2 regions of the Photorhabdus aballayi genome follow, and region 1 is predicted to be linked to the other one. Evidence: predicted binding sites of a transcription regulator. Region 1 holds the regulator's gene; the other holds the start of a gene.
What was found. The regulator ArgR, encoded in region 1, controls arginine synthesis, uptake and breakdown. The targets are predictions, from matches to a motif close to ANTGAATAAAAATACANT.
Positions count from the first base shown of each region.

Region 1 (7,864 bases):
CTCTAAAGGGCAGATTAATTCCAATGCCTTCCGAGATTTCACCAGATGTGCAGCGGCAATCAGTAAGCAATTCTTGATCGAACACGAATACGCAACAAAAGAAGATGAATATTCAAGACAGATACTTTCTTGTTTATTTGAATCACTGATTCAGAGGCGACAAGAAAATGAATCAGTCCGAGATATCGTTGATTTGATTTCATCGTTAACTGAGCAACAAACACTAACATATTATTAAAGTAAGGAGAGTAGTAAATGGAGCAGTTTAGCGTGTATGGAGATACATATCTTAATGACAGATACTCAGTATACGAACGTTTGAGAAATGAAGCCTCTGCATATTTTTCCGAAGAAATGAATTCATGGTTTATTACACGATATGAGGATGTATCAAGCTTATTGCGTTCTAACGATTTGATTACCAGCCACCTTATTCAAGAAAAGCTAGATAATCTCAAAAAAGGTGAAAGTGAGCATTTTAAAGAAATTATTGATATTATCTCAACTTGGATGATTTACAACGATAAACCAGCTCATACACGCCTTAGAAAATTCATGAATCAAGCATTTATGCGAAAAGAGCTTGAAATTATCAAGCCTGAAATTGCTAGGATTACACATACATTGATTCAAAAGATTACAGATAGCGGTCATACAGAAATCGATTTCGTGGAGGAAGTTGCTCATCTATTACCTGCGATGATTTTGTGTAAAATGTTAGGTCTGGATGAACGCGAAGTAGATAAATTCATTAAATGGTCGGATGATATTGCTGATTTCATGCAAAACTTTGTGGTATCGAGCGTACCTGATAAAGGAATTTCGGATATTACTAAAAAGAGCATGAGAGAAATGTTTGATTTTCTATTCGAAACTATCAAATCTCGTCGTAAAGCACCTCGAAATGATCTCATTAGCCGTTTGGCTAATTCTGAGAAGTTTGAAGATGAGGCGATGTTAAGTGATTCAGAAATAGCAGCTCAAACTGTTCATCTGATTTTTGGTGGGCATAAAATTCCACAATTTATGCTAATGAATATGTTGCACTGTCTGATTACTCATCCTGAACAGATGGAAGCTTTTAAACAAGATAAGTCACTACTTGATAATGCGCTCATGGAATCGATGCGTTTTGAAGGACTAATTCAATATGTAACTCATCATGCTGCTAAGGATATCGTACTACACGGAGAGATTATTAAAAAATACGATTCGGTTTATCTGTTTTTAGGTGCCGCAAATCGTGATCCACGTGCTTTCAAATATCCCGATGTGTTTAATATTCGAAGGGAAGAAAAGTCAAATCATGTTGCGTTTGGTGGTGGATACCATGCGTGTATTGGTGCTGCATTTGTACAAATGCAGCTCAATGTGATATTAGAAAAGCTGTTTGGTACCTTTAAAGACATTCAACTTGGCTACAATGTTCACAGTCCTAATTGGTCACACAATCCAACTTTCCATGGTATTAAATCAATGAGTATTAAAGTGAAATAATAATGATGCCCCATTAGTTGTATTACTTTTGGGGCGGTAAGGTGCTATATGAAATTTATAATCTTAACTGATATTTACGGAATTTCAGAACATGTGGAATTGATCGCAGAATATTTAGATGGTGATGTGTCGTTTATTTCACCTTATGAAATTGGAAATATAATTCCAAATGATAAAAATAAAATGTATGAATATTTTCATAGTGTATCATCAATAGATAAATACACACGTAAAGTGAGATGTGCTCTTGAACATATTGATTCTCCGGTGACACTAATTGGATTTAGTATCGGGGCTACAGTGGCATGGAGAATATCTGGTGATAAATGTTTACCAATTCAGAATTCTATTTGTATTTTTGGTTCACGGATTCGTGATTATTTGAGTGTAAAACCAATTAAACCTATATCGTTATTTTTTTCCAACGATGAAAAATACTTTATGGATAAGTTAAAGTACTCTGATATGGTAACCATAGAACTAGTAAATTGTGCTCACTCTGCAATATCTGAACCAAAAGGTTTTAATATTGCGATAGGATTGATAAATAAGGCGTTAAGGTAGTAATCATATATACCCGTTATCTTTCAAGTTGCCTCTTTGTTGGCTGCACTCGTTCACCTCGGTCACATAGTTCTCTATGCTCCCGGGGATTCGCTCCCTTGCCGTCGCGATGCATCTTGAAATCCATAGGGTATATGTTAATTAATGTATTAAAAACACTATGTTTCTCTTATTTCTTTTCATGGGCTGTTTTTCTCAACTTTTACTTTGTTATTGCTGAGAAAAGTGGTCTTAGTACAAATATGTCAGGAATAGTCAGTAGTATATTATTCTTAGCCCGTACTGTGGGGCTGCTTATGTTCTATCCCTATTTAATTAAGCATTTTGGCACTATTATAGTACTCTAAGATATATAGTACTCCAAGATAATACGCTGATTTTAGAAAATATTTGATTTGTTTTCTCATGTTTTGTTTCCAAAGAGGCGGTATACCGCCTCTTATGTAAATTAACCGATGAAATTACTCATCTGGGAACTCAGCCATAAAACTCTCGGCTTTTTCCACCATCGATTTACTACCCACAAAGAAAGGTACGCGCTGGTGCAGTTTGGATGGGATGATATCCAAAATGCGATTGACGCCATCACTGGCTTTACCTCCGGCTTGTTCAGCCAGGAATGCCATTGGATTACATTCATATAGCAGGCGCAATTTTCCTGATGGGTGGCTGGCAGTACTTGGATAGATATAGATTCCACCTTTCAGCAAATTGCGGTGGAAATCAGCAACCAGCGAACCAATATAACGGGTGGTGTAAGGGCGCTGAGTCGCTTCATCTTGTTCCTGGCAATATTTGATGTATTTCTTTACCCCCATAGGGAATTTGATGTAATTCCCTTCGTTGATGGAGTACATATTGCCATTGGGTGGGAACTGAACTTTCTCATGGGAAAGACAAAATACTCCCAAGGAAGGATCGTAAGTAAAGGCGTGTACCCCACAGCCGGTGGTGTAGACCAGCATAGTTGAAGAACCGTAAACAACATATCCGGCGGCAACTTGACGATGACCTGGTTGCAGGAAATCTTTTTTAGTCACTGGCTGGCCGATTGGGGTAATTCGGCGGTAGATAGAGAAGATAGTACCGACGGAAACGTTTACATCAATATTTGAAGAACCGTCTAATGGGTCCATCAAAACAACATATTTTGCGTTTTCAGCGCGGTCTCCTTCGAAAATAACGATATCATCTTCTTCCTCTGAAGCGATCCCCGCAACTTCACCGCGTGCTTTCAGTGCTGCTTTGAGTTTTTCATTAGCATACAGGTCCAGTTTCATCTGCACCTCGCCTTGGATATTGGACACACCGCTGGTTCCTAAAATATCCACTAAACCGGCTTTGTTGATATCACGGTGAATGATTTTTGCTCCGAGCTTAATAGCGGAAAGCAATGCAGTGAGTTCACCCGTAGCGTGAGAAAAATCGTGCTGCTTTTCGACGATGAATTCGCCTAATGTTTTCATGACGAAAGTCCTGAATGTGATTTGATAGTGGTTTTAGAGTGTCCATTGCACTCTTACGCGGGCAGTTTAGCCAAAGAAAGGGATGATTCATAGGCTATTCCATTTCTTATCTTGCTTTTGATGGTTAGAATAGTGACTAACTTTATACTATGGAATAGGAAATCAATGCGTATTCATATTCTTGGTATCTGCGGCACTTTTATGGGGGGACTGGCAATTTTGGCTCGTTCTCTAGGCCATGAAGTGACTGGTTCTGATGCCAATGTTTATCCACCAATGAGTACCTTACTGGAAAAACATGGGATTAATTTGATTCAGGGATATGACCCGGCACAGTTGGATTCTGAGCCAGATATGGTCATCATCGGTAATATTATGAGCCGTGGGAATCCTTGTGTAGAAGCTGTGCTGGAGCGTGGGCTCCCTTATACTTCTGGCCCACAATGGCTGCATGATTATGTTTTATCTGAACGTTGGGTGCTGGCGGTTGCGGGGACGCATGGCAAGACAACAACTGCGGGTATGTTAGCCTGGATTTTGGAAACTTGTGGTTATAAACCCGGTTTCTTAATTGGTGGTGTTCCGGGGAATTTTGAAACATCAGCTCAGATCGGGGAAAGTCCGTTTTTCGTAATAGAAGCTGATGAATATGACAGCGCTTTTTTTGATAAACGATCTAAGTTTGTGCATTACAGCCCACGTACGCTGATCATGAACAATCTGGAATTCGATCATGGCGATATTTTTGGCGATCTGGCTGCTATCCAGAGACAGTTCCATCATCTTGTTAGGATCGTTCCGGGTAGTGGTAAGATCCTTGCTCCGGATAACGATATTAACCTGAAACAGGTTTTGTCTATGGGCTGCTGGAGTGAATTGGAGCTAGTAGGTGAAACCGGTAACTGGCAGGCAAAAAAGATCAGTACAGACAGCCGTAATTATCAGGTGTTGTATGATGGTAAAGTTGTTGGAGAGGTGAACTGGTCGCTGGTGGGTGAACATAATATGCGCAATGGGCTGATTGCAATTGCCGCTGCGCATCATGTTGGTGTCCAGCCAGCCGATGCCTGCTGTGCTCTAAGCGGATTTATTAATGCGCGTCGTCGCCTTGAGTTACGTGGTGAGGAGAATGGCATCACCGTTTATGATGATTTTGCTCATCACCCGACAGCAATGCTGGCAACTTTAGAAGCTCTGCGTAGCAAGGTTGGTGGAACTGCGCGTATTATTACTGTGTTGGAACCACGTTCAAATACCATGAGAATGGGTATCAGTAAGAATGAGATCGCGCCAGCATTAGGACGTGCTGACGAAGTGTTCTTATTTCAGCCAGCTAATATTAAATGGCATGTATCAGAAATTGCAGATCGCTGTGTTCAGCCTGCTTACTGGAGTGCTGATATCGATTCACTGGTAAATATGATTGTTGATAAGGCACAACAGGGTGATCATATTCTGGTTATGAGTAATGGTGGGTTTGGTGGTATTCATGAAAAATTGCTATTTGCACTGAATAAAAAAGCTTGTCGATCCTGAAAATAACTGCGGGAAAATGAATCGCGCCATTGTTGGCGCGTTCATTTAAAGTTCTTGTTCGAATAACCCAAGAATTGCTTCACGTAGCTGTTCTGCCGTAAAACCTCTAGCCGGTGTGGTAAAAATGGTGTCATCACCAGCGATACTGCCAAGTATACCTTCTGCTTTACCAAGAGAATCTAGCAGACGGGCAATAAGCTGTGCAGCACCGGGACTTGTGCGAATGACAACAATTGAATGGTTGTGATCAACGTCCAGTACCAAGTTTTTTAGTGGGCTAGTGGCTGTTGGGACGCCAAGTTCAGCAGGTAGACAGTAGACCATCTCCATTTTGGCATTACGGGTGCGAACAGCACCAAATTTAGTGAGCATTCTGGAAACTTTGGATTGGTTAATGTTCTCAAAACCTTCTTCCAGTAAAGCAGTGACAATTTCACCTTGAGAGCTAAATTTTTCTTCTTTCAATAACGCCTTGAAAGCTTTTACTAAATCTTCCTGTTTAGAGGGAGTACGCATATTTCACCATATTCAATCAGCTATGAAGCTTGCCATTATGCATATAAATGAATTTTTATGCAATAATAATGATTTTATAGCCAATTTGAACCATGAAAAATTGGTCTTATGTTATATAGAAATTCATAAAACATGAATATGAAAATTTGCTTTTTTTAATGGGTTATCAGGTAAATATATTGTTAATCAAATGATGTTGTTTGGCGTTGTTGTTGGGTGTAAGGTATTTAGCCTATTATTTCGTGAAATCGTAGAGAAATTCTCAAAATAGTGTCCATTATCTCATTAACAGATAAGCATTTTGCCTAGAATACGGCGACTTTTGCGTCCCACTATTAGAGCGTAAGTCCACAATTTGGCTGTTAACAGATTGTTTTCAAAAACGTAGTAATCTATGGTTCTTAACCAGATGAATTTACAGCATTTTAAAGTATAAACGATTTAAGGAGTATCAGGATGAAAGTTGCAGTTCTCGGTGCAGCCGGTGGTATTGGTCAGGCTCTTGCTCTTCTACTAAAAACCCAGCTTCCTTCAGGTTCAGAACTCTCTTTATATGATATCGCTCCGGTGACGCCTGGGGTGGCTGTTGATCTGAGCCACATTCCAACGGAAGTGAAAATTAAAGGTTTTGCTGGTGAAGATGCAACTCCCGCATTAGAAGGAGCAGATGTTGTATTGATTTCTGCCGGGGTTGCCCGTAAACCAGGTATGGATCGTTCAGATCTGTTTAATGTTAATGCGGGGATCGTTCGTAACCTGGTAGAACAAGTGGCTAAAACTTGTCCGAAAGCACTGATTGGGATTATTACTAACCCAGTCAACACAACTGTAGCTATTGCAGCCGAAGTGCTGGAAAAAGCGGGTGTATATGACAAAAATCGCCTGTTTGGCGTCACGACCCTGGATGTTATTCGCTCTAATACTTTTGTTGCTGAATTGAAAGGTAAAAAACCACAGGAAATCGAAGTACCCGTTATCGGTGGTCATTCTGGTGTGACAATCTTACCTCTGTTGTCTCAGGTCCCTGGTGTGAGCTTTACTGATGAAGAGCTGGTTTCCTTGACTAAACGTATCCAGAATGCCGGTACTGAAGTGGTAGAAGCTAAAGCGGGTGGAGGGTCTGCAACTTTGTCTATGGGGCAAGCTGCGGCTCGTCTGGGCCTCTCTCTAGTCCGCGGCTTACAAGGCGAAAGTGATGTTGTGGAATGTGCTTATGTTGAAGGTGATGGCGAATATGCTCGCTTCTTCGCTCAGCCGATTCGTTTGGGTAAAAATGGTGTAGAAGAGCGTTTGGACATTGGTCAATTGAGTGATTTTGAACAGGCAGCACTGGAAGGCATGCTGGATGTATTGAGAAAAGATATAGAATTAGGCGAAAAATTTATTAATAACTAATTAATATATTTTATAAGTAAAAAATATATATCTATGAAATAATAAAACCGCTGGTATAGAGAATTACCGGCGGTTTTTATTCAACTAATATAATTCGTTAGCTAATTATTTGTTTGTTCGCGTACTTTCCTTTCTAATAACTCTCCAGTATTTGGATCAAAATAACGACTTGGCCAAATTTCTGAAGGGTGTATTTCCAGATAATTCGCAATTATCCATTCCCCCTTTGGCCACGGGCGAGATAGCGCATTAGCTAGGGTCGATGAGCTAAGCCCTGCTCTGCGTGATACTTCAGCTAAGGTTGTTCCCCGCTTGCGTAAAGCTGCAATTATATCGGCAGGATGCCAATCAGATTTCCTTGAAATCATTTTTAATCCTTTTTTTATTAAATTTGATGCTATCTTAGTGGTATAAATAACAGGTACGCATGAGAGCAATAACGAACTTAAACCTGTTATTGAGAAATAAAATAGCATTATTTTTCTAAAAATATTTCCAAATTTTTTCTTAAAGGCTTCTTTTTTGAACTTGGTAACAAAAATAGAGAAACGTGATGAAAAAAGAGTGGTATTCGGCCAAGGAGTTAATCGGCGTGGGTGAGTTACCTGGATCACCACAAGGAGTTAATGCCAGAGCAAAACGCGAGGAGTGGTTACGTCAGAAAAGACAAGGTGTGCAAGGTAAAGCAGTCGAGTATCACTACTCCTGTTTCCCGGAAACGACCATTGCAGCATTGGAGCTTCATGAATCATCTTCTGAGTATCAGGTGCAGAAACAAGATCCTTTATCGATTTGGGTTGGAGCTTTCCATCAGTTATCAGAATCTGAGAAACAGGCTGTGACAGCCATGATCTTACGGGATGGTATCAGAAGTTTTTTAGAAAAAATTT
Region 1 covers NZ_JAPFCD010000005.1:91,491-99,354, reverse strand. The annotation lists gene OO184_RS04550 (HD domain-containing protein) at 1-238, shown strand, start outside; gene OO184_RS04545 (cytochrome P450) at 256-1,497, shown strand; gene OO184_RS04540 (hypothetical protein) at 1,546-2,061, shown strand; gene fbp (class 1 fructose-bisphosphatase) at 2,523-3,527, opposite strand; gene mpl (UDP-N-acetylmuramate:L-alanyl-gamma-D-glutamyl-meso-diaminopimelate ligase) at 3,693-5,063, shown strand; gene argR (transcriptional regulator ArgR) at 5,109-5,579, opposite strand; gene mdh (malate dehydrogenase) at 6,036-6,974, shown strand; gene OO184_RS04515 (helix-turn-helix domain-containing protein) at 7,076-7,342, opposite strand; gene OO184_RS04510 (DNA-binding protein) at 7,528-7,864, shown strand, end outside.

Region 2 (7,864 bases), on a different contig from region 1:
TGATGATAAGATTTTCGGAGGCTTCGGTGACGACGTGATCGAAGTGGGCCACGGCAATGCTACGATTGATGGGGATGGTGGGATCAACATCGTCAGCCTGCACGGTAATCACGGCGACTATCGAATCACCCGTACTGACAGCGGATATATCGTGGCCGACAAGGTCGCCGGACGTGACGGCACGGTAACGCTGAAAAATATCCAGAAACTTAATTTTTCAGATATTTCGGCTGTTGATTTACAAATACCTGATGCTATGCCTGTCGAGGATGTCCTTACTCACGACAAGGACGGCAAGATTTTTGATCGTACTCAGCCCCATCTGATTTCCGCAGAAAGTCTGTTGGCTAACGATCAACACCTTAACAGTCAGGGAGCCTTGCGCATTGCCAATGTTGGTGATGCGATAGGTGGTACGGTCAGCCTCACAAACCAAGGCGATGTCTTGTTTACGCCGGACCCGCTTTACACTGGGCTGATCAGCTTCAAATACGGTGTCACCGATGCGGCCGGTAATCCTTCGGCATCGGTAGTAGACCTGAACAGCGGGGAAACAGCGCCGATGCGTGCCCCTGTCACGTTACTGACCCCGGAAGTTCCTCTCGATCCATTGGCTGCTCAGCAGTGGTATCTGAGCGATGCCAATATTCTGCCAGTCTGGAAGGACTACACCGGCAAGGGGGTACGCATTGGTCAGTTCGAGCCGGGCGGTAAGTTTGCCACCGCGCCTGAAATATTTGATATCAATCACCCCGACCTTGCAGCGAATGTCGATAAAGCTTGGTTGCAGACTCAACAAACCAATGGCACCTTGCCGGACGTGGTCTCCAACCACGCGACAATGGTGGCGGGTGTAATGGTCGCGGCGAAGAATAATACAGGCGGCGTCGGGGTTGCCCATGATGCTACGTTGGGCGGCTATTATCTGGCTAATGACGGTGCCGATCTTGCGGGACTGGGGCATATGGTCAGTTTTGACGTTGCCAACAATAGCTGGGGATTTACCAACGATTTCGCGCTCAGCAGCTTTCAGGACGGCTCTATAAATACTGCCGCGTCGTTGAGTATGAATGCGCAGTACGCGGCGGCTAATGGTCGTGGCGGATTGGGTACCGTCATCGTAGCGGCGGGCGGCAATAATCGTGCAGAAGGCGGCAATGCCCAAGGGTCGCTGACCAATAACAACCGTTTTTCGGTGGAAGTCGGTGCGATCAACGCACAGGGCGATTTATCGACTTTGCAGATTGGTTCTTCACCGTTCTCCAATCCGGGAGCCAGCCTGCTGGTTTCGGCGCCGGGCAGCAATGTCGTGTCTACCAGCCATATGCTGAAAACCGAACGTGGCTCAACTTTCGGCAATGACTACACCAGCATGCAAGGCACCAGCTTTGCCGCTCCGATAATCTCCGGTGTTGTTGCGCTGATGCTTGAGGCCAACCCGAACTTAGGTTATCGGGATGTGCAGCAGATCCTTGCTCTATCCGCTCGCAAGATCAATGACCCATCTACCAAATGGAACGATAATAACAGCCATAGCTGGAATGGCGGCGGCATGCATACCAGCAACGATTATGGTTTCGGTCAAGTCGATGCGCGAGCCGCTGTTCGTTTGGCTGAGTCTTGGATGACTCAAAGCACTGCTGCTAACGAGTACGTCTATAGCGCATCCAGCGGTCCTGTGGGGAAAACTTTGGCTGCGGGTGAGACGCTGACGTCATCCATCGCCATGAATGCCGGTCTGAATGTTGAGCATGTCGAGATCGATTTTGACGCTCAGGTAGGCCGTCTTGGCGATCTGACGCTCAAACTGATCTCTCCAGATGGCACTCAGAGCATATTGCTCAATCGTCAGGGTAAGGTTCCAGACGGCATGCCGGGCGCGAGTGCGAGCGATCTGGGTAGTAGCCAGTCGGGAACGTTCAAGTACAGCTTTATGTCGACTCATGATTTTGGCGAGCGCTCGGCTGGCAATTGGACCCTCCAAGTGACCGATGCGAATTCCGGCCTGCCGGTCACATTAAATGCCTGGTCGCTACGTTTGTACGGCAGCAAGAGCACCCCGGATGACACTTACTTTTACACCGACGAATATATCCAATCGGTGGTCGGGCAGGCCAACCGCGCGGTGTTGGATGACGCGGTCAATGGCGTGGCGGGAGGGCGTAATACCCTCAATGCGGCGGCTGTTTCGCGGGATACCTCAGTCAACTTGCTGACTGGCGTTGCCAATATTGGCGGCACAGCGTTGACGATAAAGAATCCGTCGGGTATTCAGAACATCGTCACCGGCGATGGCAACGATACGCTGGTGGCAGGTAATGCGGATGCATTGCTTGATGGCGGGCGTGGAAACAACACACTGGCAGGCGGTGCGGGTAAGGACTTCTTTGTGGTTCACCGCCGTGAGGCAGGCAGCGATATCATCAGCAACTTCGAGGCCGCTCGTGGCGAAATCATCGATCTGGTCGGATTTGGTGGCAAAACATTTGCCGATCTGTTGCTGACGCAACAGGGGGCGGATGTTAAGGTCGATCTGGATAAGGGGCAGAGTATTGTCCTGAAAAATCAGACACTCGCCGGGATCGGTGCGGCGAACTTCAAGTTCCAGAACACCTTTATTGCCCCAGTAGCTTACACGAGTAGCGACGCCTCAACGCTCCAGCCACAAGAAGGCTTGGGAACCGTGATCCTTAAGGGCGGCGGCAAGGGCGTCATGCTCACTAGCGACGCTCAGGGGCAGATGAAATTTAGCTTGAATGGAACGATCTATAGTCATGACAGTGCGGCGTCAGATGTTTTTGTGGTGGCAGCCCAACCGGGCGTCAAGGACTATAAGAATGCATTACGTGGATTCCGTCACGGCATTGATAAAATTGATTTGCGTCAAACCGGAATCACTGATTTCAGCCAACTAACCATTGCTAAGAGTAATCGTGGCACGATCAACGGCCTGTCACAAATTCATGGCGTTGAAGTTGTCTTTAATGGGGCCAGCGGTACTGATTCAAACGTGAAGTTGCTGTATCTCGATACCTTGGATATTTCGCAGGTCGATGCGGCCGACTTCCTCTTTGCGGAGCCTTCGCCGGATTTGGTGCCAACGGTCGGGCCAGTGGTGACGCAATCTCCCGATAAACCGACGGTGACTGTACCGAGCTCATTGACACCAATTGTCGGCCCTCTTGGTGTTGACAAGCCTTTACCACTTTCCCCTATCGACCGGAAGCCGATTAGTATTCCCCCAAGGGAGCCGGTTAGTATTCCCCTTATTGACTGGAGTCTGACTAAAATTTCTCCTATTGATATTGACCGGGATATGATTAAAGTTACCCCTGTTAAGCTGACGCCGACTAGAATTAGCACTGGCTTTGTCGACCTGAGGTCGCATTTTGACCAGAATGTTGACCGGATGTCACCTATTAACCGGGATATGATTAAAGTTACCCCTGTTAAGCTGGAGCCGATTAGAATTGGCACTGGCTTTGTCGACCTGAGGTCGCATTTTGACCAGAATGTTGATCGGATGTCACTGATTGACCGGAAGCCGACTAGCACTCCTCCTGTTGAGCCGCGCACAACGCTTAACGTTCCGAAAATTGAGCCAGCAGCGGAACCTACACCGGTGACTACTGACCCTAATTCCATTACGGTCGAAATTCCCTTTGCTAAGGTTACGTTGGGGGACGAGAGTAAGACTATCAATGTGGAAGCTAGGGATAGCGAAATAGTTGCCGGCAACGGTGACAATAAGGTGAATGTGATGGGCAGCTTTGCCGATATCACTCTAGGTGATGGTAACAATGTCATTGTCGGCAATGTCGGCAACCTAACAGTCGGGCATGGTAATAATAGCATTACCCACAATGTGGAAGCTATGGATAGCAAAATAGTTGCCGGCAACGGTGATAATAAGGTGAATGTGGTGGGCCGCTTTGCCGATGTCACGCTAGGTAACGGTAAAAACGTCATTGTTGGCAATATCGACAGACTAACAGTCGGACATGGCAACAACATCATTACCCACAATGTGGATGCTGGAAATGGCAAAGTGGTTGCCGGCAACGGTGACAATAAGGTGAATGTGATGGGCCGTTTTGCCGATATCACTCTAGGTAATGGTAACAATGTCATTGCCGGCAAGGTCGACAGACTAACAGTCGGGCATGGTAATAATCGCATTACCATCCCAAGAATTTCAGCGAGGGTGAAAGTAGGGGATGGTAATAACAATATTGTGACCAGCGGTGATATGTCGACGGTAGAAGTAGGGGATGGTAATAACGATATTGTGACCAGCGGTGAGTTGTCGACAGTAGAAGTAGGGAATGGTGATAACCATATCGTGACCAGCGGTTTTATGTCGAAAGTGAAAGTCGGGGAGGGTAATAACCATATTGTGGACAGTGGTGATATGTCGACGGTAGAAGTCGGGCATGGGGACAACGATTTGGAATTTAGCGGTAATAGGGGGCGGTTGGTGTTTGGAAAGGATATCAGCCCTGAGCGTCTGTGGTTCCAGCATGAAGGGCAGGATCTGCAAATTTCGGTCATTGGCAGCAAGCAGGAGGTAACACTGCATAATTGGTATGCCAGTCCCGCCGAACGACCAGGTAGCATCATGGCGGGTGACGGTCATCGATTGATGGACAGTAATGTCGAAAATCTTGTCCAGGCTATGGCTGCCTTCGCGCCACCAGCGCCTGCGACCACAATGCTCGGCGATGTCGAGCAACAGCGGCTGCAACCTGTGCTGGCAGCTAACTGGCACTAACTCGGTAACAAGACCCGCGATGGTTATCGCGGGTCTTCCATAAATAGGTGAATTGCGTCGTTTAACAAAACCTGCGGAATTCTCCCTCCTGAATGCTCATTGTGAGTAAACGCGCTTTTAGCATTAGGGGGAGATGGAGAACAAATAGCTCGAAGAGCTGTTATTTCGTTGGATTTTCTTGCTTCTTGATGTCTATTTTTAGTCTCTTAATCGGAGCGCCGTCTGCGGTAATCATATAATATGCACAAGTCCAAAGTCCCAGTTTCCAGTCAAAACGGCTGATATATTCAGCATACTCTTTTCGCAAAAGTCGGCTTTTTCGGCATGAGTACGTTTATTACTGTGGTTCCAAATTCAGCATAAGAATCTTAGAACGGCGCTGATAGTTGTATAACTCTTGTTTCTGAATCGGTAGCATTGAGAGTTCTGCTGGCTCAAAACCCCGTTCCTGGAACCAATGAATGCTGCGGGTAGTCAGGACAAACAGTTTTTCCAGTCCGAACTGTTTGGAGTGTTCTGCAATGCGATTCAATAGTACTTCACCTCTTAAAGAGCTGCGATATTTAGGGTGAACGGCTAAACAAGCCATTTCGCCAATTTTCTCCTCAGGGTAAGGGTAGAGCGCAGCACAGGCGATAGTCAGGTTGTCGCGTTCGATAATGATGAATTTATCAATTTCTCTCTCAAGTTGTTCTCTTGAACGGCGAACCAGAATACCTTGTTGTTCCAGCGGGCGAATAAGTTCGAGAATACCACCAATATCATTGATATTAGCCCGGCGTATTTGTTCTGCGCTTTCCATGACTATTTGGGTGCCAATACCATCACGGGAGAATAATTCTTGCAGTAGAGAACCATCTGCCTGATAACTCAATAAATGGCTGCGACGAACGCCACTCCGGCAAGCTCTTACCGCACTCCGTAAAAAACGGATTGTACCTGAATAGTAGTCACCTTTAACTTCGAGCTCTTTAATCAGTTCTGGTGCTTGGTTAAGAAAAACTTCCGATAGGATTTTTCCGTCTTTGTCTTGTACACCTTGAGTAGAGCAGAAACCAATTAGTTTTTCAGCCTGTAGTTTGATAGCTAACTGCGTAGCAACATCTTCAAATGCTAAATTAAAACTCTCTCCAGTGACAGAAACTGCAACAGGGCCAACTAGTACGATTGCGCCATTGTCTAATTGACGATTTATAGCGTCCTCATCAATACGGCGAATTTTTCCACTGTGGCAATAATCTACACCATCATCAACACCAAGCGGTTGAGCAATTATAAAATTGCCGCTAACGACATTAATATTAGCGCCTTGTAACGGTGTATTATTCAGGTTCATAGAAAGACGTGCGGTGATATCCAGTTGCAGCAAACCAGCAGATTGTTTGACTAATTCTAATGTTTTATTATCGGTCACACGGGTATGTTTGTGGTAAACCGGTTTGTAATGATGATCTGCAAGGTTTTGTTCAATTTGAGGTCTGGCGCCATAGACGACCACCAGGCGGATGCCTAAACTATGCAGTAATCCTATGTCGTTGATGATATTAGAGAAATTTTCATGAGCAATAGCCTCTCCACCAAGCATAATAACAAAGGTTTTACCACGATGTGCATTGATGTACGGAACAGAATGACGAAATCCTTCAACTAATTCGGTGCTGCGTTCTTTCATAACAGACTCTCGATTGAATTTTTATTCGTAATTTATGCTTTTTTATTCCTTTTGAGGAAAAATGGCAAGAGGCAATTCAGATAAAAACATTTTCATGTACCTGTAGACGTTAATAATTTGCAAAATATAAAATGCTGTTTATTGATGACAGCATAATGCTGATTGGTTAAAGTTTTTCATTTGATCGTTTCATTTGGTGAATGTCACCCTGAATGTTTGTATTTTATGAATGGAATATTAAGTAGATGAGTCATTCAGATCATAATCTGTCACGACGTCGTTTGTTGCAGGGAGCCGCAGCGATGTGGTTACTTAGTGTTAGCCAGGTGGGTTACGCAGCGTCAGCAAAAATTATCGCAGTACGTATTTGGCCGGCATCCAGTTATACCCGTGTAACGCTTGAATCCAATATTCCACTCAAATATCGCCAGTTTGCGCTGAAAAATCCAAATAGAATTGTGGTTGATCTTGACGGTGTACAACTCAATCATGCTCTAAGCGGGATGGGGGAGCAGATTCAATCCCGCGACCCTTACCTTAAACTGGTCAGGGTGGGGCAGTTTAATCCTAAAACCGTTCGCTTGGTGTTCGAAGTTAAGCAATCGGTCAGTCCACATATGTTTACGTTGAAACCAGTGGCGAAATTTAAACATCGTCTGGTGTTGGATATTTATCCCGTAACAGGAACGAATACGGATGATGATCCATTACTTGCTCTACTCGAAGAGTACAATAAAGGTCATTTGGCAGAAGATCTGCCAGTGGAAAGACCAAAGTCAGGCAAGGCAGGTAAAGACAGGCCAATCGTTATCATGCTTGATCCAGGGCATGGCGGGGAAGATCCTGGTGCTATTGGCAAATACAAGACCCGCGAAAAAGATATTGTTCTGCAAATTGCTCGTCGATTGAAAACGCTGATTCAGCGTGAACCGGGGATGAAAGTTTATATGACCCGTAATGAAGATGTGTTTATCCCGCTAAAAGTCCGGGTGGCAAAAGCGCGTAAGATGCGGGCTGATCTATTCGTTTCTATTCATGCTGATGCCGTTACTAACCGAGTTGCCCGTGGTTCTTCGGTTTTTGCACTCTCGACTAAAGGTGCAACCAGTAATACCGCACGTTTTCTAGCCCAGACGCAGAATGAAGCTGATCAGATTGGCGGGGTAAGTAAAAGCGGTGATAAGTATCTGGATCACACGATGTTTGATTTGTTACAAACTGCGACAATCAATGACAGCCTTAAATTTGGCAATGAAGTGCTCAAACGCATGGGAAAAGTGAATAAACTTCATAAAAATCAGGTAGATCAGGCTGGATTTGCGGTACTGAAAGCACCGGATATTCCTTCGATTTTGGTAGAGACTGCGTTTATTAGTAATCTGGAGGAGGAGCGAAAACTGAAAACTGCGCGCTTCCAGCAG
Region 2 covers NZ_JAPFCD010000010.1:61,794-69,657, reverse strand. The annotation lists gene OO184_RS07730 (SPM autocatalytic domain-containing protein) at 1-4,771, shown strand, start outside; gene argA (amino-acid N-acetyltransferase) at 5,109-6,443, opposite strand; gene amiC (N-acetylmuramoyl-L-alanine amidase AmiC) at 6,689-7,864, shown strand, end outside.
Region 2: argA (amino-acid N-acetyltransferase) is a predicted target of ArgR. The motif match lies at 6,456-6,473, and genes of this name have one in related genera.